Regions from separate parts of the Paenibacillus glucanolyticus genome, predicted to be linked through region 1. Evidence: predicted binding sites of a transcription regulator. Region 1 holds the regulator's gene; each other region holds the start of a gene.
What was found. Region 1 encodes Rex, which represses fermentation and respiration genes when NADH is low (regulators of the CRP and FNR family bind a similar motif). Its sites were predicted from a motif close to TTGTGAAATATTTCACAA; they were not measured.
Positions count from the first base shown of each region.

Region 1 (8,050 bases):
TGCTCATTCTCACGCATCGTATAGATTGCAGCTTCATTCATGACACTCTCCAGCTGTGCGCCGGAAAAGCCATAGGCTTCCTCCGCGATTTTGTCCAAGTCGACATCCTCATGCAGCGGCTTGTTACCCGCATGGAGATTCAAGATATGTGTACGCCCCTTCTTATCGGGCAGATCCACCTGAATATGGCGGTCAAATCGTCCTGGACGCAGCAGTGCACTATCCAGCATTTCTTTGCGGTTCGTAGCAGCTATAACCAGTATACGCGGAGTATCCTGAGAATAAATGCCGTCCATTTCAGTTAACAGTTGATTCAGTGTCTGGTCATATTCACGCTGCTGGCCGCCTTCACGCTTGCCGCCAATCACATCAATCTCATCTATGAAAATGATCGCATTTTGTTTGTTTTCTTTTGCAGCGCGGCTTCTGGCATCCTTAAACAGATCCCGGACACGACCGGCACCAACCCCGACATACATTTCAACAAACTCACTGCCGGATGCAGCAACAAAGATAGAATCCGTATAATGGGCAGCGGCTTTGGCCATCAGGGTCTTCCCTGTTCCCGGAGGCCCGGTAAGAAGAATGCCCTTCAACGGACGAATGCCAAATTTCTTGATATCTTCATGACGAATGAGAAAATCCAGAGCCTCGCGGAGTTCTTGCTTGGCATTATCCTGCCCGCCGATTTCTTCGAACGTCAGTTTGGCCGGTCCGCTCTTCTTTCGCTTGCGTTCATTACCAGCCCCCACCGCGATGCCGCCCTTCATCTTTGCAATAAACAGCAGCGTACCCACGAGTGCCGCAGCAATAAACAGAGGCACAACGTTGACGCCTACAAACACGAGGAATACCAACAAAACCGGGATAAAACCCAGCATGATCTCTTTAGCCAGTTTAGGCATGGTTCCAAACCCCCATTTTACCCGGTTGACGCGGCAAGATAATAAATTTACCAGACTTCCCATCCGACAAGCTGACATAAACATTGGTGTCATCAATGGTTGCTTTCGCTTTTAAGTTTGTGGACTCGCCAGCCAATTGCTCAAGCGAAGATTGGATATCGGTGTACTGCTTGTTGTCCATCGCTTCTGCAACGGATAACATCGCCTGCTCCCACCATTGGTCCAGCGCTTCCGAGGAATGCTCCTCCACCTGGATTTTCAGCTCACGCTGCCCAATTACAGATTTGCCTTCTTGCTTTATATGCTGCACAAGCCCCTGCAAATTCGTTTCCGGAGCCAGATCAAGTTTCAAAGTAACCGTATCCTGTTTAATATCTATATGAGAACTCTTCACACCATCATACTGCGAAACAACATTTGCTAGCGGGTTATGCTGTGCCATCTGCCGATACAGAAACCATCCACCAAAGAGGACCGATGCTGAGATCACGACAGTCAGCACGATAGGTACAATGCGTAGTTTCATGAAGTTCCTCCTTAAAATCTTATATAGTTTTTGTCTATCATTTTCTTTGTATATAATGACATGTAATAACGATATAATACGATGCATGTAGTTTGTATGCTTAATTTGTACAAATATGAGTATATCACATTTTATATACTTTTTCATGCGTATCTGTGAAAATATTTAGAACAGTTTTTCCATTTTATTTATTGTAAACGTTGTCAATTGATGTGAAAAAAAGAGGCATCCCGAAATTGATAGGGATGTCTCTCTTTACTTTTCTACTATTGATTTGGAAGAATAATGTCATTGCCGATCGGATTTCCATCTTGGAAACGATAGAATCGATAGCCCCGCTGACCATTGCTTTCGTACTGGAGCTGCCATACAAACTCATTTTCATACATACCCGGCAGCAATCTCTTAATGGTTGCTCCTGGCAAATCATTGTGAATCTGATCCAGTATCTGTGCTTCTGACATTCCGGAACTCAATAAGACTGACTGCACCGCATCGGCACCATCAACCGGTACATTATCATCGGTGAATTTCACCCAGACCATTCGGTCCTGATTGTCTTTATCCTTGCCGCTGACAACCCAGTAATTGTTGTCCTCGCCCCACACCGATTTATAGGTCTTTCCTGTCGAAACCAAACCGCCATGCTGTTTGGAAGCGTTGATTGCCATTCTCTCTTCATTCCAAGTGTCCTTCATGACATGCGAATAGTAGAGCTGCAGACCTAGCAGCAAGAGCAGCACTCCGGATACACTTAGCAATATCCACTTCGTTTTTTTCTTCAATCCGTCTTCCTCGCTCCCCTTGATTATTCCCTAGAGGGTTGTAAGACGCTCAAATGCAGACTGGGCTTCCCGGCGAATACGTTCCTCGTCGAGGGTAAGGCTGGCGCCATTTTTCACTACCTGCTTGCCGTCAACCCATACATGCTCTACATCCTTTGCACTGGCTGAATAGATCGCATGGGACACATAATCGGTTCGAGGAAGGAAGTGCGCCTGATCTGTATTCAACGCGATCATATCCGCCTTCATGCCGACGGCAAGTGTGCCTATATCTTCAATGAAAGCCGATTTGGCTCCATTCTCCGTACCCATCCGCAGTGCTTCGGCTGCTGGAATGGCCGTAGGATCACCGCTTACCCCTTTATGGATCAATGCAGCCAGACGCATCTCTTCAAACATATCCAGATTGTTATTGCTCGCTGGTCCGTCGGTACCCAGGGACACGGTAACGCCGGCTTTCAGGAGTGCAGGCACGCGCGCTATACCACTGGCAAGCTTCAGATTACTGCCTGGATTATGAGAGACCGCGACTTGATATTTAGCCAAAATCTCGATCTCTTCATCAGTCAAATGGACGGCGTGCGCCAGAAGTGTAGGACGAGAGAACATGCCCAGCTTCTCCAGATGCGCAACGGGACGGAGTCCGTAGTCATTCACATTCTGGGCCACTTCCGTGTCCGTTTCCGACATATGTGTATGCAGCGGCAGATTCAAATCATGGGATGCTTGGACGAATTTTTCAATTAGATCCGGTGGACACGTATACGGTGCATGCGGCGAGAGCATCGTTGTGATTCTGCCATCGGCTTTGCCGTGCCAGTCCTTCGCAAATGCAACCGCCTCATCCAGTTTTTGCTGCTGAACCTCAGGCGGACATAATCCGATAACGCCACGGGTCAGGACACCGCGCATTCCTGAATCCTCTACCACTTTAGCAACCTGGTCCATGTGATCATACATATCCACAAAAGTTGTGGTTCCGCCCTTGATCATCTCCAGCACGGAAAGAGAGGCTCCCCAGTAAACATCATCGGCCGTGAATTTGGCTTCCATCGGCCACATTTTTTCCTGCAGCCATACTTGCAGCGCCAAATCGTCTCCATAACCGCGGAGCAGTGACATGGCAGCATGTCCATGGGTATTTACCAAACCAGGCAGGAACAACAGATGTGTGCCGTCGATAATCTCGGTTCCTTCCTCTACCGGCGGCTGTTCCTCACCAAGATAGGTAATGCGGTCATTCTCAACAACCATGTATCCACGAAGAACGGATCTTCCATCCTCAAGCACAGCAAAAGTACCGTTCTTAACCATCCACTTCGTTGTCGTCATGTGAAGCTTCCTCCTTACCGTTGTCCAAATAATAAGCCAAGCTCTGCAAATCGGTTGTAAAATCGGCCGTATGAATACGGATATGAGGTGGAGCTTTCAGGATGGTTGGCGCAAAATTCAGAATCGCTTCGATGCCTGCTGCAATAAGCTGATTAGCTACGTTTTGCGCCTCAAAATCCGGAACGGTAATAATCCCGATACGAATGCCGTATTCATGTACGGTTTTCTCAAGCTCTTCCATCGGCTGAACCGTCAAGTTGTTGATTTTCATACCAACTTTGGGGGAATATGAATCGAAAATAGCCACAATCTTCATATTATCCTTCAGGAATGCATTGTAATTGGATAATGCATGTCCAAGATTACCGGCTCCAACCAATGCTACATTAATCTTCTGGTCCAGCTTCAGAATCTGGCGAATCTTCTCAATCAAATAGGAAACATCATATCCGATCCCTTTCCGTCCAAAATCACCGAAATACGCCAGGTCCTTACGAATTTGAGCAGGATTCAGATCCAGTTTCTGCCCCAGCTCCTGGGATGAAACAGTTGAGACCTCCCGCTTCTGAAGCTCATTCAAATAGCGCAAATATACAGGTAATCTGCGGACCACGGCTTCCGAAATTTTTTCCGATTTCATGCATGCTCCCCCTAGTAAAGGTTAATAACTACATCTCTTGCATTTTCATTCTTCGTTTAGCTATCATTCATCGGATTGGTTATCTGCCCCAACCTCGACCTCTTCCTGAAGCCATTCCGAGATGCGTGGAACAATTCCCTCTGTCGGCATATGCTCCATCTTAGGTCCTGGCAAGGAATATAAGAAATATTTCCCGTAATAGGATTCAATCACCCGGGTATCGTATACAATCACGATCCCTTTATCCTGTGCCGTCCGGACCAGGCGGCCAAACCCTTGCTTGAACCGAATAACCGCTTGCGGAACGGAAAGCTTCATGAAGGGGTTCTTTTTCTGCTGCTGCAGCAGTTCACTCTTGGCTTCCACCAGCGGATGATTCGGCGGCTGGAAAGGCAGCCGTACAATAGCAAGACAGGTCAACGCCTCGCCCGGAATGTCGACCCCTTCCCAGAAGGAGCTGGTGCCAAGGAGCACCGATGCGCTGCTCTCCTGGAAGCGTCGAATCAACTTGGTTCGACTGGTCCCGTCCATTCCTTGCCCCAGCACCGCAATGTCGCTTAATGCCAATGCTTCCTTCAGTGGCTCATGCACCTGACGCAGCATCCGGTAAGAGGTGAACAGAACGAGCATCCTTCCATGGGTAGCGATCGCCGTTTCGGCCAGTGACTGCACAAGTGTGTTCACAAAGAGGGCATCCCCGACCGATCCCTTCACGCTCGGAAAATCACGCGGAACGACAAGCAGCGCTTGTTCTCTGTAATTAAACGGAGACGGCAGCTGAACCGTGTTCAGATTACCGGCGTCAGCCGCTTCCTGAAGACCCAGATTCTCGATCATGAACTGGAACGATTTATCCACCGACAAGGTAGCCGATGTCAGAATGACGCTTTGTTTTTTATCAAAAAACAATTCCTTTAAATGAGTGCTTACATCAACAGGCACTGCATAGAGCTGCAGCGATTTACTGCGGAAATTGCCATTAGCCTCCATCCAGTATACCGTACCCTCATCATTAAGAGCCATGAAGGAGCGCAAGTCCTCACGGTGAGCGGCCAGGTCTTTAAACAGTCCGGACAGATCCGTAAGCAAGCTGTCTGCACTGTAATCATCCAGATCTTCCTTCATTTCAGCAATCAGCTTGTCACCCTTGCGCACAACGTCACCCAGGGTCACATGAATCTGATGCTCCAGCTCCGCCAGCGATTGCCAATCCTTCGGTTTCTTGAGAGGCGATAACCGAAGTGAGAATTGGCCCGCGTCTCCTGGAGATGCATCCCCGCGTTCCGGCAGCAGTGCAAACAGCTGATCGCTAAGACGATCCCAATTTTCTTTGGCCGTGATGAGATCTGGATACATACGGTCAATGACAGAAGACCATTCTACGGCCTTCTCATGCGGTGAAGCCTGAAGCAGCTGGCGAAGCGCGGGAAGCTGTCCGCTGCGGCTGTCCTTGTACATCCGGGTCAACGTATGCACAACCGTAAAATATTTCATTTGCAAGCCAAGGTGCTTGCCCGCAACGTCCTCAAGATGATGTGCTTCGTCAATGACGAGGCGTTCATAACTCGGCAGCAGCTGATGATTGGCTTTAACGTCAGTGAACAGCTTCGAATGGTTCGTAATGACCACGTCGGCAACGCTCGCTTCATGTTTGGCCCTGTGGTAGTAGCATTTGCGGAACCATGGGCAGGCACGTCCAAGACAGGAATCCGAATCGCTGGAGATCGTCTCCCAGAAATCTCCGCCACGGCCGCCGAGGTTCAGCTCTTCATCGTCGCCGTTTTCTGTCTGTGTCAGCCAGACCAGCATCTGTGCTGCAATGATCACATCTTCCTTCGGCGAATGAAAATCTCTTCTATTTATTTTATGTTCAAATTTTCTCAAACACAAATAATGTCCTCTCCCCTTAAAAATAGCTGCTTTAAAGGGAAAAGGAACAACCTGAGTGAGCAGCGGTATATCCCGGTCACGCAGCTGTTCTTGAAGATTGATTGTATGCGTGCTGACCATGACCTTCTGTTCCTGCTTCACACTTTGATAGATCGAAGGCAGCAAATAGCCGAGGGACTTCCCTGTTCCCGTGCCTGCTTCAATCAACAGATGTTTATTATCATCCAGTGCCTGCATCACTTCTTGGAACATCATATCCTGAGCGTCTCTGCTCTCGTAATGAGGCAGCGTTTCCTTCAGACGGTCCCGGACATCGCTCATGTACTGTTCGAAGCTCACATCAGCCAGTGGGTTCGGCTCCGATTCGTCCCTTGCGGGTGCAATATCGTTCCAATCATCAACAGCCAGCGCAAACTGGCGATAATACGTATGGGTATCTCCGCCCTGTACAGCTTGGAATTCCCGTTCCGCCCGGATTCCGTCAAAGAACCAGGCCAAATCGCTATCCTCATCAGCAAAAAGATCACTTAACCGTTGAATGGTCAAGAGCGGAAGCTCATCGATCTCCTCCAGACATTTCAGCAGCGCATAGGCCGTTGCAAGTGCATCGCTGTCCGCTTGATGCGGACGGTCATGCTCCAGGCCGAAATGGGAAGACACCATTCCAAGCTGATATGAAGAAAGCGAAGGGAAGCATATTTTCAAGAAGTGCATCGTATCTAGAATCCGACCGCTGAACGGTAAATAGCCACAGCGATCGAGTGCATTTTGCAAAAAATTAAAATCAAAAGCTACGTTATGCCCAACCAATACCACATCGTCGAGCATGGGCACAAGTTCCATCATCATTTCCTCTAGGGATGGAGCGTCCGCTACATCGCTGTCAGAAATACCGGTCAAACCGGTGATAAACGGAGGGATTGGAATCCCGGGATTGACATAAGTGCCGTACACGCGGGATATACTTCGATCCTCTTCGATGATGGCCAGTCCGACCTGAATAATCTCATCTGCAGACTGGTTGCCCGTGGTTTCAAAATCCAATACGGCAAATTTCATTCGACTAAATCCCTTTCCTCCAGACTAATTAACAGCATACCAGAAGTTGCGGGTTTTGAACATTCCGGGTAAAAAATCCCCTCACCCTCCCCTTCCTGCTTCACACGGCAAAAAGCGATGCCAAAGTCTCTTTAGAATGAGCTCTGGCATCGCTTCTTGTTAGGCTTTTTCTTCTACAGCAAAGAGATCAGTTGGCTGCCGTACTGAAGTTCACCGCGGTTCTTCTTGCAGACCTCCAGATTAATAATGGGATCGGGCAGAGTCGGATCGCTGTGAATTGCCAGTGCGAAATTTTCTTCGGCCTTCCCTTGTTGTCCATTCAATACCTCGATGCATCCAAGTGCATTGTAGATCATCGCCCGGAGCTTCTTGTTATCTGCCAGCGGCAGAATGGACATCAATACATCAGATGCCTGAGCTGTCTGCCCCATATAAAGATGGGACATCGCAATGTACAGCTTGATCAGAAGGCTCTCCGGAAATACCACAGCGGCAGCCCCAAACTGCTGTATTGCCGGCTGGAACATCAACAACTTGTAATAACCTTGGCCACGGATAAAAGCATCAAGCTGCAATTCAGGCGCTTCGGTCGGCGGAAAAACCGGGGGTGATACGGCATTTTCGCGGAAAATGGCCATCTTCTCTTCAAATTGGAGCCACTCCTCGATAATTGCTTCACTCATGCTTTTGAGCATGTTCCAGTTTTGTACCAGCGCCTGTTTTTGGGGACCTTGTGCAGAAGGGTAATGCTTCACAATTTCATCTAACATGTTGTTCATTTCAGCGAATACATGTTGAAACATAGCTGCATCCCACCCTTAGCGGAAAAATGAGATCAGTGCATCGACCTGAACTCATTTTCTGTAGAAGTCGGTCTTTTCATCCCTTTGGGCTTCCGTCACATTTTGGCTCT
Region 1 is NZ_CP147845.1:4,226,313-4,234,362, forward strand. Features, by position in the region: gene WDY75_RS19745 (AAA family ATPase) at 1-905, opposite strand, end outside; gene WDY75_RS19750 (hypothetical protein) at 898-1,431, opposite strand; gene WDY75_RS19755 (DUF5590 domain-containing protein) at 1,698-2,216, opposite strand; gene WDY75_RS19760 (amidohydrolase) at 2,247-3,548, opposite strand; gene WDY75_RS19765 (redox-sensing transcriptional repressor Rex) at 3,523-4,188, opposite strand; gene dinG (ATP-dependent DNA helicase DinG) at 4,252-7,137, opposite strand; gene WDY75_RS19775 (hypothetical protein) at 7,311-7,940, opposite strand; gene panD (aspartate 1-decarboxylase) at 8,050-8,050, opposite strand, start outside.

Region 2 (8,050 bases), 2.7 Mb from region 1:
AAAACGAAGTAACTCCAAATTTGATATCCCAATACGAATGGCAGCAGCGATACAGCCACAATGGTCATGATTTTTAAGGAATACGGTCCGGAGGCCGCATTATAGATAGTCAGATCAAACGCCGAATGGATGGAGCTGACCATTACGCGAGGGAACAATCCCACGAACACGGATGTAACCAGCAGAGCAATGACGGCCCCGGTCATTCCGAAAGCCCAGCCGTCCCGCTTGACGTTCATGAAATACCCGCCCAGCAGGAATGCAAGCAGAGCCAGCACGAGCAGCACGCTTAACACCGCACCACGCTTCTCGAAGATATCCGTCATGAAATAGGTCATGACCCCGAATGCCACGAACAGTGCCGCCACCGGGAGCAGCAATCTCCGGGCCATGCGGCGCGCACGCTCCTGAAGATCCCCTATGGTGCGCAGCGTCGTAAACATTAACCCATGCAGCAAGCAGAGCATCACCATCGTCAGCCCGCCAACAACGGTATAGGCATTTACGACATCGAAGAATCCGGCATACATCTGCATCTCTTCATTAATCGGAAGCCCCTGAATGAGGCAGGCAAAAACAACACCCAGGAGGAACGGAGGAAGCACGCTGCCGATGAAGATTGCACCGTCCCACACCCTTTTCCAGCGAACGTCGCCTACCTTGCCGCGGAATTCAAAGGCCACTCCCCGTCCAATCAAGGCCAACAGAAGAAAAACAAGCGGAATATAGAATCCGCTGAACAGCGTGGCATACCAGTTCGGGAAGGCGGCGAACATCGCGCCGCCCGCTGTCAGCAGCCAGACCTCATTGGCATCCCAGAACGGGCCGATCGAGTTGATCAGCACCCGGCGCTGGGTGTCGCTTTTGGCGAGCAGCTGAGTGGACATCCCGACTCCGAAATCAAAGCCCTCCAAGAAGAAGAACCCGATAAACAACACGGCAACGAGCACAAACCACAGTTCATTAAGAGACAGCATGGTAGCCCTCCTTATTAAACGGATCGCTTGCGTGGCGGTCTTCTTCCTCCGCCGCATACGGCCCTTTCTTAATGACTTTAATAAACAAGTACGCCATAACGGCAGCAAGCACCGCATAGATGGCTGTAAACGTAATGAGCGAGAACAGGATGGAGCCTGCACTTACGTTCGGAGATATACTATTCTCCGTGGTGATCAGTCCGAATACCGTCCAAGGCTGCCGCCCGATCTCCGTCATGATCCACCCCGACGTGTTGGCGATGAACGGCAATGAAATGCCAAACAGCATCAATCTCAGGAACCATCTGCCAGCGTGCTCGACCTTCTTGCGCAGCATCAGCCAAGCTCCGTACAATCCGAGTAGAATCATCACGCTGCCTGCGGCCACCATAATCCGGAAGCTCCAGAAGGTGGTCCGCACCGGAGGTATATAATCGCCGGGACCGTATTGCTGCTCGTACTGGGCTTGCAGCTCCTTCATTCCGATCACTTCGCCGGAGAATTTGCTATAAGACAGAAAGCTGAGCAAATACGGAATTTTAAGCTCCATCTTGTTCTCCTGCTTCTCCGGATCGATGGACGCAATGACCGTCCAAGCCGCAGGATCGTCACTCGTCTCCCACAGGCTCTCGGCAGCAGCCATCTTCATCGGCTGCGTATCCACCAGATACTGCGCCTGCTGGTGACCGAAGACCGCAACCAGAATGGAGGTGGTGAGCCCCACCACGATGGCGATGTGGAATGATTTTTTGAAGAAATCCAGATCCTGCTTCTTCATCAGCTTGTAGGCACTCACGCCTGCTACCAGGAACGCCCCGGTGGCCAGTGCCCCAAAGATCGTGTGCGGGAATTCTACCAGCAGCTGCCCATTGGTGATCAATGCCAGGAAATCATTCATCTCCGCTCGTCCATTATTCATCTCGAACCCAACGGGACGCTGCATGAACGAATTGGCCGCCAGAATCCAGAAGGCCGACATCAGGGTGCCGAAGGACACCAGCCAGATGCTGAGCAGATGGACCTTCTTCGATAACCGGTCCCAGCCGAATATCCATAACCCGATAAATGTTGACTCGAGGAAAAAGGCCAACAAGGCCTCGATGGCAAGCGGCGCGCCAAACACATCCCCAACAAATCGCGAATAATCCGACCAGTTCATGCCGAACTGGAACTCCTGCAGAATTCCTGTCACTACCCCGACCGCAAAATTAATCAGGAACAGCTTCCCCCAGAACTTGGCCATTTTCTTGTATACTTCCTGGCCTTTGACAACATACATCGTCTCCATGATGGCAATCAAAAACGCTAATCCGATAGACAACGGTACGAAAATAAAGTGAAAAATGGTTGTCGATGCGAACTGAATTCGCGCCAGCATAACCGGATCCATAAAGATACCCCTTCCTTTAGCTCACGTGATCACTTTAAATTTGATTCTTTTTGTATTTTCGCAGACTGCGGCAGAAAGGATTGTGATCAATATCACAATATTAGGAAGGATTAGGGGCAAAAAGTTATAAATTTGTGACGAAAATCACTAAGTGCGAATGGAATTATGTGAGGATTATCCATTGGAGCATGACTTGCCGCATCCCCTCACAGGTCAAGCCCGGTATTTACGCACCAAAAAAAGCAGGTTCGCCATGTAGGCCAACCTGCTTTAATGTATACCGCCACCTTATTGAACCGCGCGAATCTCCGTCTCCATGAGCTTGAACTCCGTCACGTCCGCGATGCCGCGATTGGTAATGCGGATTTCGGGAATCACCGGCAGCGCGATCAGGGAGAAGGTCATGAACGGCGCATGAATAAAGCACCCCAGCTCCTTCCAGGCTTCCTCCAGTGCAGCAACTTCTTCCGCTACGATCTCCACTGGACGATCCGCCAGCAAGCCGGCAATGGGCATGGCCACCTTCGCGAGCACCTGACCGTCACGCACCACGATCATCCCGCCGCCGCAAGCTGCCAGCTCATTCGCCGCTAGCGCCATATCCTCGGCGCTCGTGCCCATCACCAGCAGATTATGGCTGTCGTGCGCCACCGTGGAAGCGACCGCACCGGATTTCAATCCGAAGCCGCTCGCAAAGCCAAGCGAGATTTGTCCGGTTGCGCCATGGCGCTCGATGCACGCAAGCTGAACCACGTCCTGGTTAAGATCAGGCTGAATGATGCCCTGCTGCACGGGGAGCACCGCTGTCATTTTGGCTGTGCGGGCACTGTTCTCGATGACCCGCACCACGTTGACTTCCGAGCGTGCGGTATCCCACTTGCTGCGGAGCAGGAAATCCTCCGCTGTCAACGGACGCTGCAGGCGAACCGAATGGAACGCTTTTTCCGGATATTGGTACACAGGGAATGGCTTCACAACTTGGCCGTTCTCCGCAACCACCTCACCATCGGTGATCACAATCGACGGCACCATGCTGTTCAGATCATCAAGCAGCAGAATGTCTGCCGTTTTACCTGGCGAGATGCTCCCGAGTTCGAGATCCATCCCGAAGTACCGAGCCACGTTGATCGTACCCATCTGGATGGCCGTCACCGGATCCACACCCTCTTCGATCGCGCGGCGCACCACATGGTTCATATGGCCAAGCCTCAGCAGCGTCTGCGGATACACGTCATCCGTCACCAAGGAGATATTGTCCGTACGCACCTTGTCTTCCGTCACCACCTTGATGACTTCCTTCACGTCCTGCCAAGCCGATCCTTCACGGATCATCAGGTGCATCCCGAGGCGAACCTTCTCTAGCGCCTGCTCTCTCGTCACCGTTTCATGATCGGAGCTTACCCCGGTTGCCAAATACGCCTGAAGCATCCGGTCGTCCTCTGCGGGAAAATGTCCCGTCACCGTCTTGCCGGCACGCAGCGTGGCTTCGATCTCACCGCTCATCGTCGGATCGCCATATACCACGCCCGGGAAGTTCATGACTTCGCCAAGCCCGGCAACTCCAGGCCAGGTCAGCCCTTCTTCGATGTCTTCCACGCCGAGCTGTGCTCCGGCATCCTCCAGATCAAACGTCGCCGGCACGCAGGAAGGGATGGTGGTGAATACCTTAAGCGGCAGCTGCTGTCCTTCCTCGTGCATCCACCGCACACCTTCCATACCGAATACATTGGCGATCTCATGAGGGTCCATATAGATCCCGGTGGTTCCGCTAACGATGGCCGCTTTCGCAAACTCGGTCACGGTCAGCATCGTGCTCTCCACATGCATATGGCCGTCAAGCAGACCCGGCGAGATGTAACGGCCATTCGCCTCGATGACCCGGGTCCCTTCCCCAATCGTATGATCGGCGCTGCCGATATAAGCGATGCGTCCGAATGCCATCGCCACGTCCACCTGCTCCTGAAGCTCGCCTGTAAACACATTGACCAGCGTGCCGTTCTTGATAACCAGGTCGGCCGGTGCCTGTCCTAACGCCACTTTCCCCAGCTCCCGGCTGACCTCGTATCGTTTCTGTCTCTTGCTTGAACTCATGATGAATGCACGCTCCCCTTTTTTTAGATATCAGAAAGTATAAACTTCAAAGCTTGCGACTTCCTGATATCGCAATAAAAACTTCTTCTAACTGCGGTCTGTCATCTGTGAAAGTACGTCAATAGACGTTTTTCTTATGATGAAACGGTAAAAGTACAAAATCAATTCTACGCGCAAGCACGTAAAACAACCCGGACAGCGTATCTGCCCGGGTTGCCTGAACTAACTATATCCATAGAGGAAGAGAAGCCCGGTGCATCAGCAATGCATTGCTAATAGTCTGCACAACACCCCATCCGTTAAAACCTGCCGGTACCCGGATTCCAAGGTGATCTTACCGCCCGCCTCTCCATTCCATTCGAAGCCGGGCGCTGGACTCTGGCTCTCATCCTTCATGTAGTCAAGTCATTTACGGTAACCTGGTAGAAACGCCTGGGCCCTATTCCCCGGCATATACATTAAGATTTGATTTTGATCCTGTTTACCCTTCAATTCTCTTTTGTTTCATTTGTTGTATGAATTATAATCTTCTTGCCCGAGAAGTCAAGTGTTTGGAAAGAACTGCACATCGGCGGCAACGGCCTCTACGCCAGTTTCCTCCCCATGTTCTGTACGCGCTCAAGCCATTGCTTTTTTGCGCTCTCAGGCATTTTGCGAAGCTGCGTGATGTTCGTGGCACGAACCGAGCTCACGCCGCAGAACTTCAGAATGGAATGCTTCATCATTTGATGCCCGGGCTGACCCAGATAGAAGCGATAGTAAACGTAGGGCGAATCCATCGTGACAATCAATCGGGCGGTTTTCCCTTTGAGCAGTTGCTCCGGCAATGGAGAGTTCCGGCGGTACTTAAACGCAAAGCCCGGCAAAAAGACTCGGTCGATAAACCCCTTCAGCAGTGCCGGCATGCCGCCCCACCAGTTCGGGTACACAAATACCAGATGATCCGCCCATGCGATGAGCTTCTGCGCTTCTTGCAGATCGGGCTCCAGAGCTTGATTCCCCTTATAGCCGCCGGACAGGCTCAGATCAAAATCCATCTCTGCAAGCACCAGCTCACGCACCTCTGCCCCTGATTCGGCTGCCCCTTGCGCATATCCCTTGGCCAAATGACTTCCATAACTGTTCTCAATCGGATTGCCCTGAATAATCAAAATCTTTTTCATACACGTTCCCCCTGTTAATTTGGTTAACAAACACTAACCTTAAGGTAAAAAGAAAAGGTCACGCCGGACCCTTCCCTAAACCTGTCAAAGCCAATAGATGTGCCGTCACCTCAGGCGCCAGCGCCGAGAGCGGTTCCTCAAGCTCCCCTTGCATCGTTGAAACGGCCAGCTGATTGAATGCACCGATGATCAACACCGCGGTTAAGCGTATATTCTGCGGCGGAATATCCCGCTGCAACACCGCTTGATCGAGCAGATCGCATAATGCATCGAGCGGCTGACGCCCCCTGCTCTTGAGCACCTCCGTAAACAGCTCGTGATGCTGGGACAACAGCAGCAAGCCGTATTTATCCTCGTCATAAGACTCCAATACACGGGTGACCAAGGCGGACAATTTCTCTGCGAACAGTCCGGTCTGGGACGCGTAATCATCCACCAAACGTGTGTAACTGCCGCAGTATTCCTCGAATGCCTCCGCAGCAACGGCATCCTTATTCGTAAAATGCTTATAGATCGCTGCATCCGTCACACCGGCTGCCGCGCCGATCTCCTTTACCGATACCCCGTCAACGCCCTTCTCGGCAAAGAGTTTCATGGCCGCCTGCAATATTTCCTTCTTCTTGCTATCGAAATGCGGTTTCTTTTTCATAATCATATCATAAGTGAACACTAACCAAATTGCAATGGGAATGGAAAAAATCGTGTGATGACGTCAATCATCCTTACCATGTCCCGTGCAATCCGCACCATCTTGCACGGAAACCTCAGGCAATAGAACAGTGATGGTTGTTCCGCGGCCGACTTCCGACCACAGGCCCACCCGGCCTCGATGTGCTTCGACAATCGCTTTGGCAATGCTCATTCCAAGCCCTGAGCCATCCATGCTCTCCTCGGTGTTTGTCCCCCGGTAGTAGCGTTCAAACAGGTTGCGGCGAGTCTCTTCGTCCATCCCTACGCCTTGATCCGCGACCACGATCGCCGCGCCGCCGGGACGTCTCTCTACCCGTACTTCAACATGAACTCCCTCGGGATTGTGCTTCACGGCATTCGTAAGCAGGTTATCCATCAACCGCTTCAGCCATTTGGCATTGCCATCAATGAGCAGCGGCTCTTCGCCTCCGATATAGGAAAAATTCGCATCCAGCGTTACATCATTCACGTATTTAAGCACGCAGCGCCGCACCAGTTCATTCAGATCAAGCCGTGCCAGTTCCTGCGGCCGGATCTCGCTCTTAAGACGAAAGACAAGCGAGAAGTCATCGATCAACTCCAGCATGTAATCGCCCTTTTCCCGAATGACGGTTCCCATCTCACGCAGCTCCTCCTGACTCCAGTCCTGCGGCGCGTTCTCCAGCATATAACCATATCCCTGGATCGAGGACAGCGGCGTACGCAAATCATGCGATATTCCCGACATCCATTCTTCCCGATTCCGGTCCAGCCGCTCGCGCTCCCGTTCGGTTTCGGCAAGCTTCTCGGCCATCCTGTAGAAGGAGTGAATCACTTCCTTATACAGCTTGAAGCGCATGCGCAGCTTCCCGTTCTTGCGAAATACGCGCTTCCGGTCCTTGGGCGTCAGCACTTCCTCATAAGCTCCGCTCCCCATGCGCTCAAACCATCCGGTAAACAGCAGCAATGGCCGACTGTACCGGTATCCATGCCAAATCGCTACTGCCAGCGACAAGATCAGTACACACAGCAAGGTCCACAGCGCCACACGAATCAGCTCATTCATAATAGGCTGCTTCTCCAGCGTCTCATCCTGCGGTGTATGGTACACCCAGGTGCTGCCGGTAGCCGGGTCGCGATAAACCGCAATATGCGTGGAGTAAGTACCGGGCTGCTCCTGCATCGTAATGATCTCCAGCGGATGGTAGCTTGCCTTATACTCGCTTTCCTTTCCAATCGCTTGCACAATCTGGCCATCCCGGTCAATGACATGCAGATATCCGCCCAGACTTGCCAAGTCGTGCTTTAATTCAGCTGCATACGCCGGGTCCACCCTGCCGCCCGCTTGATACCGTGCATACCACTCGCGAAGATGATCCGAGCTCTCGTCAATTCGCCCTGCTAGATACAGCAGCGGGTCCTTGTATGTCAGATCCATCTGCCAGTCCATTGTGTACTCCCCAAGACGCCGCTTCTCCTTGATCTCAAGCAGGTTGCTTACCGAGTATTCCGAGGGAACATCCGGCGCGGTATTGGTGGCGTGAATCACATTCCCTTTCATATCCACCACCTGCAGCCACATCTCTTTGTCCTGGAGCAGCTGCTTCCAATGGTCATCCAGCAGAACCTTCCCGTTCTCCGTCACCGTCTCCGTTACAATGCTGTTCAAGACGCCGGTCGGGAAGTTGCGCCTCATCTCTTCATCACTGATATGCTTGATCAGGAAGAATAAGAGAACGATGAGAAAGCAGAACATAAAT
Region 2 is NZ_CP147845.1:297,819-305,868, reverse strand. Features, by position in the region: gene cydB (cytochrome d ubiquinol oxidase subunit II) at 1-977, opposite strand, end outside; gene WDY75_RS01375 (cytochrome ubiquinol oxidase subunit I) at 964-2,367, opposite strand; gene ade (adenine deaminase) at 2,656-4,458, opposite strand; purine riboswitch at 4,836-4,937, opposite strand; gene WDY75_RS01365 (NAD(P)H-dependent oxidoreductase) at 5,043-5,621, opposite strand; gene WDY75_RS01360 (TetR/AcrR family transcriptional regulator) at 5,680-6,270, opposite strand; gene WDY75_RS01355 (sensor histidine kinase) at 6,334-8,050, opposite strand, start outside.
Region 2: the regulator Rex is predicted to act here: its motif matches at 2,448-2,465, upstream of WDY75_RS01375 (cytochrome ubiquinol oxidase subunit I).

Region 3 (8,050 bases), 210 kb from region 1:
ACGATAGTAACTTAGATAAGGCTCAATCTGAGCCAGCACATCCTCTACCGTCATTTCCTGTCCTTCATGCAATCCCCACGTATCCGGATTGTGGCAATATTGACACTTCAGCAGACATCCCTGCATGAAGAGTACAAAGCGGATACCTGGACCGTCCACCGTTCCGAATGTTTCTATGGAGTGTATATGACCTTTAAGCATAGGGCGTCATCCTTTCTGTATCCGCTGTTGTTACTTTCCATTCTTACATCGTTCCGTGGAAGGTACGATTGATCACGTCGAGCTGTTGTTCGCGTGTCAGTTTGACAAAATTGACCGCATACCCGGATACCCGGATCGTTAACTGCGGATAATTCTCCGGATGTTCCATCGCATCCATCAGCTGCTCCCGGTCAAACACGTTCACGTTCAGATGATGAGCCTTGCTTCCAAAATATCCATCCAGCATCGCAACCAGATTGTTCACGCGAATCTCGCTTTCCTTCCCGAGGGCTTTCGGTACAATCGAGAATGTATTCGATATCCCGTCGAGGCTGTCCTCATAAGGCAGCTTGGCCACGGAAGTCAATGAAGCGAGGGCACCCTTCTTATCGCGTCCGTGCATAGGGTTCGCACCCGGCGCAAACGGCTCGCCCGCCTTGCGGCCGTCCGGTGTGGTTCCCGTTTTCTTGCCGTATACGACATTGGACGTAATGGTCAGCACCGATTGGGTCGGCATCGCATCGCGGTATGCCTTGTGTTTGCGAATCATGCTCATGAAGGCTTCAACGAGTTCTACGGCGATGTCGTCAACCCGATCGTCGTTGTTACCGTAGCACGGAAAGTCGCCTTCTATTTCAAAATCAACTGCAATCCCTTGCTCATTGCGTACTGGCTTCACCTGTGCATGCTTGATTGCACTCAGCGAATCCGCCGCTACGGACAGGCCCGCTATACCGCATGCCATCGTCCGCAGAATATCCCGATCATGAAGCGCCATTTCAATCCGTTCGTAGCTGTATTTATCATGCATATAGTGGATCACGTTCAGTGTGTTCATATACAGCTTTGCAAGCCATTCCATCATCGGCTTGAATCGCTTCATGACCTCGTCATAACTCAGAACCTCTGCCGTAATAGCAGGGTATTCCGGACCAACCTGGGCGCCGGATTTCTCATCCTTCCCGCCGTTGATTGCATACAGGAGCGCTTTGGCCAGATTGGCTCTGGCTCCGAAGAACTGCATCTGTTTCCCGATGCGCATAGCGGATACGCAGCAAGCAATCCCGTAATCGTCTCCGTAAATCGGACGCATGAGATCATCGTTCTCATATTGGATCGAGCTGGTTTCGATCGATACCTTCGAGCAGTATTTCTTGAAGCCTTCGGGCAGTTTCTCAGACCATAATACCGTCAAGTTCGGTTCCGGGGCAGGGCCCAAATTATACAACGTATGCAGGAAACGGAAGCTGTTCTTGGTTACTCTTGTTTCCCCATTTAACGACATACCGCCAATCGATTCTGTGACCCATGTTGGATCACCGCTGAACAGTTCATTGTAATCCGGTGTACGCAGGAACTTCACGATCCGCAGTTTCATGACAAAATGGTCAACCAGCTCCTGTGCAGTCTCTTCCGTCAGCTTGCCTTCAGCCAGATCACGCTGGATGTAGATATCGAGGAAAGTAGATACCCGGCCAAGCGACATGGCTGCGCCATTCTGTTCCTTGATAGCAGCTAAATAACCGAAATACAGCCATTGGAATGCTTCCTTCGCCGTATTCGCAGGCTTCGAAATGTCAAAGCCGTGCATGCCCGCCATTTCCTTCAATTCCTTGAGTGCATGGATTTGCTCGGACAATTCTTCCCGCAATCGGATCACCGGCTCATCCATCGCATCAACCTCAAGCTCGCCCAGCTCTCGCAATTTATCCTGGATCAAGACATCTACACCATACAAGGAGATTCTGCGATAATCGCCAATAATACGACCACGGCCATAAGCATCGGGAAGACCTGTAATAATCCCTGCCTTACGAGCTGCCCTCATCTCCGAGGTATAGGCATCAAACACGCCCTGATTATGTGTTTTGCGTATGCCTGAGAAGATGTCCACTACCGCTTGCGGCATTTCAAAACCATATGCGTTGCAAGCATCAATCATCATTCGGATTCCGCCGAACGGTTGTATCGAACGCTTGAACGGCTCATCCGTCTGTACGCCGACGATCTGTTCCTTCTCCTTATCCAAATAGCCAGGTTGATGGGACACAATCGTGGAAGGCGTATTCACATCAACATCCAGCACCCCGCCATTATCCCGTTCTTTTTTGGTTAAATCCGATACGATATCCCAGAGTGCCTTCGTGTTGTCCGTTGGTCCTGCCAAAAAATCATCAGAGCCATAATAAGGTGTTATGTTCTCTGCAATAAAATCATTAACGTCAATCCGCTTGTTCCATTTACCTGATTTAAAACCTTTCCAGCCCACTTCTTTTTCAATCACCGACATATTGAATCCCTCCTAGATTATGCTGCAGCTTGCTGCACAGGCGGAGTCACACATTGATCCATCTCAGATCTTAATGTGATTATTTTCACGATCAATGCTGCCTCGACCCCGCCGTGTACCTTCAAACTTCTATATCAAAGACCTGAGATTCAGCTTTCTTCTACACTTTTATTGTAATCCTGTTCATTCTCAGCATCTGTGATAAAAATCACAAACTTATCTTTTCCCGTGATTTTTATCACTCTGTTTTACCCGCCCGCTTCTGTTATGCAGTCCGCAGTCCACAACCCGTCTCTCGTATTTCTTGGATCTAAAAGCGGCCGTAGAACGTGTTGCGGTATACTTCCGCAAGCTCTGTGACAAGCGGCAGCTTTGGATTGCTCGTAGTGCACTGGTCTTCAAAGGCCCGGTCCGCCAAATGCTCAACACGTTTCTCAAAATCTTGAGGATCGATTCCCAGCTGCTGGAACGACTCTTCGATGCCCAGCTTCTTGTTCAGCTCTCGGATTGCACCGATCAAACTGTTGACGCCCTCTTCCGTCGTTCTTGCAGGCAAGCCCAGAATCCTTGCAATTTCTGCATATCTCTCATCGGCTACAAAGTGGGTGTATTTAGGCCAAGCGGCAAATTTGGTTGGCTTCTTGGCGTTGTAGCGGATGACGTGCGGCAGCAGGATTGCATTGGTTCGCCCGTGAGCTGTGTGATACTGGCCGCCCCATTTATGCGCAAGGCTATGATTGATGCCAAGGAATGCATTCGCGAAGGCCATGCCGGCAAGCGTCGAAGCATTATGCATTTTCTCTCTGGCCAGCTTGTCGCCGGTAAGCGCCGACTGCTCAAGATACTGGAACACCAGCTGTATGGCCTTGATTGCCAAACCATCCGTGAAATCGTTAGCCATGACCGATACATACGCCTCGATGGCATGTGTCAAAACGTCCATCCCGGTATCCGCTACCGCTGTTTTTGGCAGGGTGTATACAAATTCCGGATCGATAATCGCAACATCCGGGGTCAGCTCATAGTCAGCCAGCGGGTACTTGGTATTCCCCAGCACTTTATCCGTAATGACCGCAAACGAGGTCACTTCCGAGCCCGTTCCCGAGGTGGTTGGAATGGCAACGAATTTTGCCTTCTGTCCAAGCTTCGGATATTTATAGACCCGTTTGCGGATATCCATAAATTTTTGCTTCAGATTATTGAAGTCCGTATCCGGGTATTCATAGAACAGCCACATCGCTTTTGCTGCATCCATCGGCGAACCGCCGCCGAGGGCAATGATGCAGTCCGGCTGGAATCGCTTCAGCATCTCCGATCCGCGTTCTACCGTCGTTGTGGAAGGATCCGGCTCAACCTCCGAGAACACCTCGATAGGAACCGGCACTCTGCGCTGACGCAGATAGTGCTCTACCCGCTCTACGTAGCCAAGCTTCACCATCATCGGATCGGTTACGATAGCAACCCGGGTAATATCGGGCATTTTGGCAAGATACTGCGTGGATCCTTTTTCAAAATAGATTTTATCCGGCACTTTAAACCACTGCATATTCACGGTTCTGCGGTTCACCCTTTTCACGTTGATGAGGTTGACGGCTGTTACGTTCGACGAGGTAGAGTTACGGCCATACGAACCGCAGCCCAGCGTCAACGATGGCAGGTTCGTGTTGTAGATGTCACCAATCCCGCCTTGCGAGGATGGCTGGTTCACCAGAATACGGCAGGTCTTCATCCGGTCCGAGAATTTCATGATGATTTCCTCATTGTGCGAGTGGATGACCGACGAGTGGCCCATGCCGCCAAATGCTACCATTTCTTCCGCGCGCGTAATTCCTTCCTCTGCATTTTTCACTTTATAGCAGGCCAGAACCGGACTGAGCTTCTCGGCAGACAGTGGATATGCAGGACCTACTCCCTCCAGCTCGGCGACCAGAATTTTGGTGCTCTCCGGCACTTCAAAGCCGCAGGCCTCGGCAATCCTGAATGCCGGCAGTCCGACGATTGACGGGTTAACCGCACATTTCTCCGATATCATCGCGTGTGCAGTCAGCTTCGCCAGTTCCTCCCTGTTTACGAAATAACAGCCGCTGGCCATCATTTTTTTCTTCACTGCCGTATAGATAGGCTCCTCTATAATGACTGCCTGTTCAGAAGCACATATCATGCCGTTATCAAAGGTCTTGGACAGAATCAGGTCATTTACCGCCTGATCCAGATCTGCACTCTTTTCAATGAAGCAAGGCACATTGCCGGGTCCTACACCAAGCGCAGGTTTACCGCAGCTGTAGGCTGCCTTTACCATCGCGGATCCGCCGGTAGCCAGAATGCAGGCAACATCAGGATGGTTCATCAGTGTATTGGTTTTATCCATGGAAGGAGCCTCGATCCACTGAATGCAATCGGCCGGAGCACCTTGAGCAACAGCAGCATCCCGCAATATCAGGGCAGCTTCCCTGCTGCATGCCTGTGCGGATGGATGGAATCCGAAAATGATCGGGTTTCTTGTTTTGATGGAGATCAGTGCCTTAAAAATTGTTGTGGAGGTGGGATTGGTTACCGGGGTAATCCCCATGATGATCCCGATCGGCTCCGCAATTTTCTGAAAGCTGTCAAAAGCGTTATCCTCAATGACACCCACCGTTTTGTCATACTTGATGCTGTTGTGGATGTACTCTGTGGCAAACAAGTTTTTGATAATTTTATCCTCATATACACCGCGGCCAGTTTCTTCTACAGCCATTTTTGCCAGCTGCATATGCTTATCAAGGCCTGCGATGGCCATCGCCTGCACAATCCCGTCAATTTGCTCCTGATTCAATTCCATAAACTTTTCTTTCGCCCGGTTCGCTTTGTCAATCAGACCTTGAATGTACTCCCCTGCTGTCTGTCCCTTTACTTCGCTCGTTCCTTTGCTCACAGCCATATCTCTCATCCTCCCATGGTTCATGATTCTTTCTCTTCTACGGTTTGATCGTATCACAGCCATTTCTAAAATCATGTGAAATATTTCACAATATTAAAATTTATCTTTTCTGTGTGATTTATACCTGTCTTCGCCCTATTTCAAGTGAAAGAGATCACAAAGTTTGAAAATTCGCCATCATTTCCCTCTTGTTCCGCCCCACAAGTGAATGTTTTCACGTTATAATGTATTTAAAGATTAAACAGATCAAATTTTAGGATGTTAGGGGATACCAACATGAAAACTGTAGACAATGTAATGGAAATCGAAAACCTAGGGAACACCCAGTGCTTCTCGGAACAAAACCGCAACCGTCTGCTGGTCACCATGAAGGAAAGAGTACTCCCTGAAGGCTCCCATTTGTTCTGGGAAGGTGACTTCGCCGACAAGTTGTACTTCGTGAAACAAGGAAGAATTAAGTTAACTAAATCGACTGATGAAGGCAAAGAGCTTATTCTATATATGTATCATCCAGGGGATATGGTCGGTCAGGCCGATCCATTCTTCAGCACCAATCACAGCTTCTCGGCAGAGGTGCTTGAGGATAGTGTGGTCGGGGTTATCGAGCATAAGGATTTGGAGATGCTGATCTGTCAGCATTGTGATTTTGCCATTGATTTTATGAAGTGGATGGGCATTCACCACCGGATCACCCAGACCAAATTCCGTGATCTTATGATGTACGGCAAGCCGGGTGCATTAACCTCGACGCTGATTCGTCTGAGCAATACGTACGGTCAGCATCAGGCAGATGATACCATTCTCATTAATAAGAAGATTACCCACACCGATCTCTCGAACATGATTGGGGCAACTCGCGAAAGCGTGAACCGGATGCTGAGTGATCTCCGTAAAAAAGACGCCATTGAATATGCCGGGGGTATGATTGTCATCAAGGATCTGCCGATGCTGCAGGAAATATGCCATTGCGAGATGTGTCCGCTCGAAATTTGCCGGATTTAATGTCACTGCGTCTCGCTGTGCATAATATACAGCCTTTTGACCACAATAAACCTTGTCTTTCCAAACCAAAATTAAAGGGAGTGCTCAGCATGCGTGAAGGTTTGATTCCTGCTGTTCTTGGAACTGTGGTTTCTGCTTCGGGTGCCGCTCTGCTTAGCAGCAAGTATAAACTTGCCGCAACCGGTATTCTCGGCTTCGGACTGGCTCATCTTGTGCTTGGTGCGATTGACCTGGTGGAACACCGGTAAACGATTGGAAAGACTGCACGTCATAAACACACCTTCCTCTAGAGGGTGTGTTTATCTATGTTATATGATCTGAGCCTCCATATAGGCTCGTTCTCCGCTTGGCACTTTCAGATAAGGCCGGATCCCGGCAAACCCCTTCGCATCCAGATCCACACCCGTCATCCAGTTTCCCTCCAGCCAGTCACTGCCCGATTGCATAATGACAGCCGGTGCCTGAATATGTTCCTGATACAAAATGACGCCACCTTGAATAGCCTTGAACGTCTTCCCTTGCTGCAACAAGGGTTCGGCACTGATGTACGTCGGCACAAAATAAGCAGCAATCACATCCAGCTCCTCCCCGTCAAAAAACGGCTCACTGCCGAGAAATGGATGGAGCATTGCAATCTTCTCATAATGGGACCAGATTATCATCTGCAGAAATCTGCCCAGACGCCCCTTATCCTGCCCGCCGGTTGTTTTTGATTTATCCGTTTCATAACCGATGAATTTCCATCCACGGGGACCCTTCACCCATTTCTGAAACATGTCGTTCACATCGCTGCAATTCCGGCTGGCGGCATCCGCCGATTCTGGGCTTGTTCCGGATAAAGCCAACCACAGCGGCTCGGGCAAATACTGACTCAGCATCCGCTTGGTCTTCTCAAAAATATGAAGGACTTGCATTGAAGCGTTTTCAAGTTCTGAGATATCCTCTTGTCCATAATGAAAATGGGAGATATACGTTCGCTTGATCATGGGCTCGCCTCCTTGATTTACCGCTGGGTTATATACATCATATAGCAGGTGCATCGGATTGGTGCATGTCCACATATCTTGCTTCATTGTAAAAAAATCATACTTCAAATTTTGAAAAAAAACCCTGAAATGAGTTGTCTCATGCCAGGGTTTAATCGTCAACGGGGATCTTAAGATGACTCATCTTTCGACCCATTGCTCTGCCCAGGAAGCCACTTGTTCCATTACCGGACGAAGTGCATTCCCTTTTTCAGTTAGTTCATATTCGATACGTACCGGCGTTTCCGGATAGACATGACGAATCAATATGCCTTCGCACTCCAAATCCTTCATCCGCTCCGAGAGCATTTTGTCACTCATGGACGGAATCAAATTGGAAATATCCTTAAAGCGCTTAGGCCCGCTCATCAATGTCTGAATAATCAAACCGTTCCACCGTTTGCCCAGAAAAGAAAACGCAGATTCAAAACGGGGACACATCGTAACATTTGTAACTTCCATATCTCTTCACCTCTTTACGAAGTCACCTTGTTTATAGAAACTCAATAAACTAAACCATAATTCTTGCAAAACTTACGAATTGTAAGTATGTTTCATTTTAGCATATTTTCGAGAAGCTGAAAACCACCTAGCCCCTTTTTCCCAGAAAAT
Region 3 is NZ_CP147845.1:4,434,151-4,442,200, forward strand. Features, by position in the region: gene pflA (pyruvate formate-lyase-activating protein) at 1-201, opposite strand, end outside; gene pflB (formate C-acetyltransferase) at 245-2,491, opposite strand; gene adhE (bifunctional acetaldehyde-CoA/alcohol dehydrogenase) at 2,802-5,411, opposite strand; gene WDY75_RS20895 (Crp/Fnr family transcriptional regulator) at 5,688-6,413, shown strand; gene WDY75_RS20900 (hypothetical protein) at 6,503-6,661, shown strand; gene WDY75_RS20905 (hypothetical protein) at 6,722-7,399, opposite strand; gene WDY75_RS20910 (winged helix-turn-helix transcriptional regulator) at 7,580-7,900, opposite strand.
Region 3: the regulator Rex is predicted to act here: its motif matches at 2,565-2,582, upstream of pflB (formate C-acetyltransferase).

Region 4 (8,050 bases), 2.4 Mb from region 1:
TTTTGTCAAGATTGAATCGGTTCGCCAAGGGATTCTTAACGATCAACGAAGCAATTGGCGTCTGGATCTGGGCGACGGCATTACCTGTGTTCGCGAGTATGGCCAAGTCCAGTTCTGGCCTAAGCCTCCGGAAGAACAGGGACAGTACATATACATTCTTGATTCTCCTGATGTTTCAGAGCTGTATGTTAAGGAAATCGGAAAAATGCTGAAATTGTCGTTAAAGACAGGAAGCGAAAGCCGGAGCGGCTCCAGACCATCGCCCTTTGTGGCGGATTTTGATGCGGATGGGCTGCAGTTTCCTTTAACCGTACGTAACAGACAGCCGGGAGACAAGATGAAGATCATGGGATTAAACGGAAGCAAAAAGGTGAAAGATATTCTCATTGATGAGAAAATTCCACCGTCTGTCCGTTCCCGGATTCCTATTCTTTGTGACAGTTCCGGCAGCATCGTGTGGATTCCAGGTGTACGACGTTCCGTTCATGCCGCTTGCGGGCGGCACACATCACGAATTCTCCGGATGGAGCTATCGGATGCTTAAGGCAAGTGTTAAACGAAGAATGGCCCGTTTCACGCTTTCATAGTATAAACGTAGGAGGTCCACTTAAGTTGCAGAATGACATTCAGGAAATACTCATCAGTGAAGAAGAGATTCACGCAAAAATTAAGGAACTCGGTTCCAAGCTAAGCGCCGAATATGCGGGACGCAATCCACTAGTAATTTGCGTTCTTAAAGGTGCGTTTATTTTTATGGCCGACTTGGTTAAATCCATATCAGTACCTCTGGAGCTGGATTTCATGGCTGTTTCCAGCTATGGGGCATCTACGAAATCCTCTGGCGTGGTCAAAATCATTAAAGATTTGGACGCGTCCGTTGAAGGAAGAGATGTTCTGATTGTGGAGGATATTATCGACAGCGGCCTTACGCTAAGTCATTTGATTGAGCTGCTTAAGAGCCGTAAGGCAAATTCGGTGTGCGTAGTTACCCTGTTTGACAAACCGGCACGCCGTACGGTGGATTTGCAGGCTGATTATACCGGGTTTGTACTGCCCGACGCTTTTGTTGTCGGATATGGACTCGATTATGCCGAGCATTACCGGAACCTCCCCTACATCGGGATTTTGAAGCCGGAAATCTACAGCAGTTAAACCGCGCCAATGGGCTGCTGCCACAGATTAGGGCCCTTTGTTGAGATGGCCAGACAGGCTGTGGTAAAATATCTTATGTGTCTTGAGAGGAGGTAGGGGATGAGTCGGTTCATCCGGAATTCTGGTTTTTATTTGATTCTATTTTTGGTCGTGGTGGGCATAGTTCAATTTGTCACCAATGGCGGCGAGCAAGCCGATGCCCCTAGTTATAACGAGCTGCGGCAGGAAGTCAAAGCTAACAACATAGAGGAAATGACGGTGCAATTTGACGGTTACGCTTATCTGGTGACCGGTAAGTATAGGGAGATTACCGAAGAGAAAAAATCGGAGAATTTCTCAACCTATATTCCTGCTACGGATGCAGCTATGCAAGAGCTGACTGCAGCCAGTGACAGCAACAAAGTCAAACTGACCGTGGTGCCAATGGAAGGCCAAAGCATTTGGCTGACATTACTTTCATCCTTTATTCCGCTCATCATTATGTTTGTTCTGTTCTTCTTCCTGTTTAATCAGGCTCAGGGCGGCGGCGGCAAAGTGATGAACTTTGGTAAGAGCAAAGCCCGCTTATATAATGAAGAGAAGAAACGGATTACATTTGAAGATGTAGCCGGAGCAGATGAAGAGAAGCAGGAACTTATTGAGGTTGTTGACTTCTTGAAAGATCCGCGCAAGTTTAACACGGTAGGCGCTCGTATTCCGAAGGGTGTTCTCCTTGTCGGTCCTCCGGGAACCGGTAAGACACTCCTGGCACGTGCTGTTGCCGGTGAAGCGGGAGTGCCATTCTTCAGCATTTCCGGTTCCGATTTTGTTGAGATGTTTGTCGGTGTTGGCGCATCTCGGGTGCGCGACTTGTTCGAGAATGCGAAGAAGAATGCTCCATGTATTATCTTTATTGATGAGATTGATGCTGTAGGTCGTCAGCGCGGTGCCGGTCTTGGTGGCGGACATGACGAGCGTGAGCAAACACTCAACCAATTGCTGGTCGAGATGGATGGTTTCGGAGCAAACGAAGGCATTATCATCGTTGCTGCAACGAACCGACCGGATATTTTGGACCCGGCGCTTCTTCGTCCGGGACGTTTTGACCGTCAGATTACAGTAGATCGTCCAGATGTGAAGGGCCGTGAAGCTGTGCTGAAAGTCCATGCACGCAACAAGCCGTTGACGAAGGATGTTAAATTGGACATCATCGCTAAACGTACGACAGGATTTACGGGTGCCGATCTGGAGAATCTCCTCAATGAGGCAGCCTTGCTTGCGGCACGCCGCAATCGTAAGGATATCTCCATGCGAGAAGTGGATGAAGCGATCGACCGTGTGATCGTGGGTACGGAGAAGCGCAGCCGCGTGATCAGTGACCGCGAGAAACGTATCGTAGCTTATCACGAGGCGGGTCACACCATTGTAGGTTACTTCCTCGAGCATGCGGATACCGTTCATAAGGTAACGATTATCCCTCGTGGTCGTGCTGGTGGATACGTCATTATGATGCCGAAGGAAGATCGGATGCTCGTGACGAAACAGGAATTGCTTGATCGTGTATCCGGTTTGCTTGGTGGTCGTGTAGCCGAGGAGTTGTTCATTGGCGAAATCGGTACCGGAGCATACAGTGACTTCCAGCAGGCAACCGGCATTATCCGCAGCATGGTTGTGGAGTACGGTATGAGTGAGAAGCTTGGACCGATGCAGTTCGGTACATCCCAAGGACAGGTGTTCCTGGGACGCGATATCGGACACGAGCAGAACTATAGTGATCAAATCGCTTATGAGATCGATCAAGAAATGCAGCGGTTCATCAACGATTGTTACGAGAAGTCTAAAGAGATTCTGACCAAGCATTCCAAAGAAGTTCACCTGATTGCGAATACGCTTCTTGAGATGGAAACACTGGAGCTTGAGCAAATCAAGAATCTCATTGAGACTGGATCAGCTGAAGGCAATGGCAATGGAGAAGGTGAAGGTTCTTCCGAGAGCGGCGAACCGATCATCGACAACATTGGTGACGTGAAAGTTCGCATCCAAGGGAAAGAAGACGGAGATCAGCCGATTTCCACGGAAGAAATTCCGAACAACCCGATGGATTCGAATGATCAACAGCCGGAGCCTAAAGATTCGGACCGTAAGGATCCTCCAGATGGATCGGACAACGGAAACAGCAGGTTAACGTAATATTCGCTGATAAAACATCGAATACCGAATAAAATCGAAGAACCGGAGAACGATAATTCGTTTTCCGGTTCTTTTTGTGCTTTCTATCACATTGACAGGGCACAGAACGAACGTGTACATTAGTTGTTAAATAAGGATGCGCATCCTTTCACAAAGGTATAAACCATCCTGGAAGTCACATGGTCATCAAGCGGTTTACAGCCGGACTACATAAAGGGAGAGGGTCGATCATGGAAGCTTTGGCACTGGAGCGTAAGGCAGAGCAAAACCGTGAACTGCGTGAGCGGTTAATGCAATTGAAGAAGGAACGTAACGCAATTATTTTGGCTCATTATTATCAACGGGATGAAATACAGGAGGTCGCTGATTTCCGCGGGGATTCCTTCTTGCTTGCGCAGAAAGCAGCACAAACCGATGCTGAGGTTATCGTATTCTGCGGTGTGCACTTTATGGGTGAGAGCGCTAAAATCCTGGCACCGGGCAAAACCGTTCTTATTCCTGATGAGCGTGCCGGTTGTCCGATGGCGGATATGGTGAACGTTGACGGCTTGCGGAAGTTGAAAGCGCAGCACCCGAATGCAAAAGTGGTAACTTACATCAATTCATCAGCTGAGATCAAAGCAGAAACAGATATCTGCTGTACTTCATCCAATGCGGTAAAGGTGATTCAATCCGTCGATTCAGATGAAATTATATGGGTGCCTGATAAAAATTTAGGGCACTACGTCCAGCAGCATACCGACAAGAAGCTGATCATCTGGGAAGGGTACTGCAACACGCATGATATGCTGACCGTTAAGGATGTTGTCGAGATGAGAGCCAAGCATCCTGGTGCCGAGTTTGTGGTGCATCCGGAATGCCGTCCGGAGGTCGTTGCGATGGGTGATTTTGTAGGCAGCACAACTGCGATTCTGGAATATTGCAAAAATTCGTCTGCCAAGGAGTTTATTGTAGGTACAGAGGATGGCACAGGATATCAGCTTCGATTGGATAGCCCGGATAAATCGTTCCATTTTGCCACGAAATTCCTGGTTTGTCCCAATATGAAAGTGAATAATCTCAAAAAGCTGGTCAAAGCACTGGAAACGATGAAGCCGCAAATTTATGTGCCTCCGGTCGTTGCAGAGAAAGCCAGAACTTCATTAGAGCGCATGTTACAGGTTAAGTAGCATGCGCTACTCTTTCGTGAAAAGACAGGTGAGGCATCGTGATACCGCAGTATTTGATTGATTTTGAACTGAACGATCTGCCGGTCGTCCAGACGGATGTCATTGTCATCGGTTCAGGCATTGCGGGTTTATATACGGCCATTATGGCAAGTGCCACTCAAAAGGTGCTGCTGATTACAAAGAAATCGCTGCTCGAGAGCAACACTCGTTATGCTCAAGGCGGCATTGCTGCCGTAACAGCTGAAGATGACTCTCCGGTCTACCATCGCCAGGATACCCTGATGGCAGGGGCGGGACTATGCTCATCTACTGCGGTGGATGTCCTCGTAAATGAGGGACCGGTTGGGGTTCAGGAGCTGATTCGTCTTGGGACGATGTTTGATGTCGAGAATGGCGAGCTTGCGCTAACCAAGGAAGGTGCGCACAGTCACCGTCGTATTCTTCATGCTAATGGGGACGCTACCGGATATGAAATTGTGCGTGCCCTTTCCATTCAGGTTGAAATGCTTCACAATATAGAAGTATGGGACGATCATTTTGTCATTGATCTGGTCACGGAGCAAGGGGAATGTCACGGTGCATTGGTACAGATGCCGGATGGCAGGCGGGTTTTTGTACGTGGGCGGGCGACCATTATGTGCTCAGGAGGCGCCGGCCAGCTGTACAGGTATACAACCAACCCGGAGGTTGCGACAGCCGACGGTGTTGCTATGGCTTACCGGGCAGGTGCGGACATCAGGGATATGGAATTCATTCAGTTCCATCCCACGGCACTTAGCTATCCGGGTGCACCACGGTTTCTGATCTCCGAGGCGGTTCGTGGCGAGGGCGCTGTTCTTCGTAATATCAAAGGGGAACGGTTCATGCCAAAGTACCATGACTTGCTGGAGCTGGCCCCCCGGGATATTGTTGCCCGGGCCATTGTCAGCGAGATGGAAGCGACGCGGTCTACCTTTGTGTATCTGGACATTACCCATGAGTCACCAGAGATGGTCAAACATCGGTTCCCGACGATTTATGAAACATGCATGCAGTATGGACTTGATTTATCGTCAGATTGGATTCCGGTCTCCCCGGCTGCGCATTATATGATGGGGGGCATCAAGACCAATTTGCACGGAGAGAGCAGCGTGAAGCGCTTGTTCGCTTGCGGGGAGGTTTCGTCTACTGGCGTTCATGGAGCGAACCGGTTGGCAAGCAACTCGCTTTCGGAAGCGGTTGTATACGGCAGTCGCATTGTGGAACGTATTCAGAAGCTCCCTGAACCATCAGAAGGGCCCCTTCATGTATCATTTCAGCTTGGACGTAAGGATGCCCCGTCACAAGCGATAGTTGAAAAACGCTTGAAACTTCAAAAAGTGATGGTACGATATGCAGGGCTTCGCCGCAATCGGGATACCCTATTAAGAGCTGCAGAAGAGCTTGGCCGTCAGCTGCCATTGTTCCAAGCGCTGCTCTCGAAACGTGAGGAATACGAGTTTGCCAACATGCTCACCGCATCCCTGCTCGTGGTTCAGGGCGCGCTGGGTCGCGAAGAAAGCCGGGGAGCCCACTACCGTGAGGATTTCCCGGATCGGAACGACAGCGTATGGCAGAAGCATATTGTGCATACTCGGGATCAAGAGATGACGGAGGAATTGAGCGATGATGTTTAACGGATACCATGATGGCCTTCTCCAGAGCATTCGGACATGGCTGCAAGAGGATATTGGATCAGGGGATATTACAACCCTTACCACGATTGAGCCGGGTCACGAATCCAAGGCTGTTATTCATGCCAAGGAGGCAGGAGTTGTTGCGGGCATGCCTGCCGCAGAACTCGTATTCGAAACGGTCGATCCTTCCCTGACGTTTACGGCATTTGTCCGTGACGGTGACATGGTGGAGAAGGGTACCATTCTCGCTGAAGTGGAGGGAAGCACGCATCGTATTTTGACAGGGGAGCGGCTCGCTTTGAATTTGCTTCAGCGGCTGTCCGGCATAGCAACCCGAACACGTTCTTTTGTTGACATGCTGGAGGGATTACCGACCCGACTGGTGGATACTCGCAAAACAACACCGGGGCACCGTATGCTGGAGAAATATGCGGTTCGGGTCGGTGGCGGTGCGAATCATCGATTCGGCTTGTACGATGCCGTCATGATCAAGGATAATCATATTAAGGGTGCAGGCGGAATCGCGCAAGCGGTGAGCCGGGCAAGGGCTAATATTCCACATACAATGACCATAGAAGTTGAGACTGAGAGTTTTGTGCAGGTGGATGAAGCTTTGGAGGCAGGCGCTGATATCATCATGCTCGATAACATGAGTCATGACATGATGGCGGAGTCTGTTCGGAGAATCAAGGCCAGGTCCCCTCATGTGCTTGTCGAGGCGTCGGGAAACGTGACGCTGGAGACCGTGCGCGGGATTGCCGAAACCGGAGTGGATGTGATCTCCGTTGGACGGCTGACTTATTCTTTTCACAGCCTGGATATCAGCCTGGATCTTAACGAGAAGAAAGGAGGAGCAGTGGATTGATTCTGGTTGTAGATGTAGGGAATACCAATATTGTGCTGGGGGTATACCAGGGCAAGAAGCTGCTGCATGATTTTCGGATCAGTACAGCGCGTCAATCTACCGTGGACGAATACGGCGTATTAATTCACAATTTGTTTCAAATGTCGAATATATTGGTAAGCCAAATAGAAGGGGTTATTGTGTCTTCCGTAGTTCCTCCGCTTGTAGGCGTGGTTGAGGAGATGTGTAATAAATACATTGGCAAAGCCCCTCTTATCGTGGGACCGGGCATAAAAACCGGGCTTAATCTGCGGTACGAAAATCCGCGTGAGGTGGGCGCTGACCGAATCGTCAACGCTGTGGCAGCCGTCGAGCAGTACGGAGGGCCGCTGATTGTAGTGGATTTCGGTACGGCGACGACGTTTGACTGCATTGATCGGGATGGGAATTACCTCGGCGGTGCTATAGTTCCCGGGATTGGGATTGCCACGGAGGCCCTTGTACAGCGTGCTTCCAAGCTCCCGCGCATCGAGCTCGAGAAGCCCAAAAAGGTAATCGGACGCAACACCGTCCATGCCATGCAGGCCGGCATCGTGTATGGATACGCAGGCCAGGTCGATGGTCTGGTCAAACGCATAAAAGCCGAGATGGGAACGGACAATGTTAAGGTTATTGCTACCGGCGGATTGGCCGAGCTGATCGCAAGCGAGACGGAATCCATTGAGGAGATTGCCCCGCTTTTAACGCTTGAAGGCTTGCGCATTATTTATGAACGGAATTAATCGTTATACTTCAGTTGGACATAACAACTAAGAAGGACAAGGAGGCCTCAAGATGGATAAACAAAAAGACCGTATGCTGCGGGGAACTGCACTAAACGGAAAAGTACGGACATTTGCCGTTCGGACAACCGAACTGGTAGAAGAGTTGCGCCGGAGACATGATACGTTCCCTGTCGTCACAGCCGCTTTGGGCCGTACCGTGTCAGCAGCTGCGATGATGGGAGCCATGCTGAAAGGAGACGAACGCCTTAGCATACAAGTACGCGGCGATGGACCGAT
Region 4 is NZ_CP147845.1:6,607,613-6,615,662, reverse strand. Features, by position in the region: gene tilS (tRNA lysidine(34) synthetase TilS) at 1-544, shown strand, start outside; gene hpt (hypoxanthine phosphoribosyltransferase) at 613-1,152, shown strand; gene ftsH (ATP-dependent zinc metalloprotease FtsH) at 1,252-3,321, shown strand; gene nadA (quinolinate synthase NadA) at 3,552-4,490, shown strand; gene nadB (L-aspartate oxidase) at 4,529-6,145, shown strand; gene nadC (carboxylating nicotinate-nucleotide diphosphorylase) at 6,135-7,010, shown strand; gene WDY75_RS30390 (type III pantothenate kinase) at 7,007-7,771, shown strand; gene hslO (Hsp33 family molecular chaperone HslO) at 7,824-8,050, shown strand, end outside.
Region 4: the regulator Rex is predicted to act here: its motif matches at 3,458-3,475, upstream of nadA (quinolinate synthase NadA).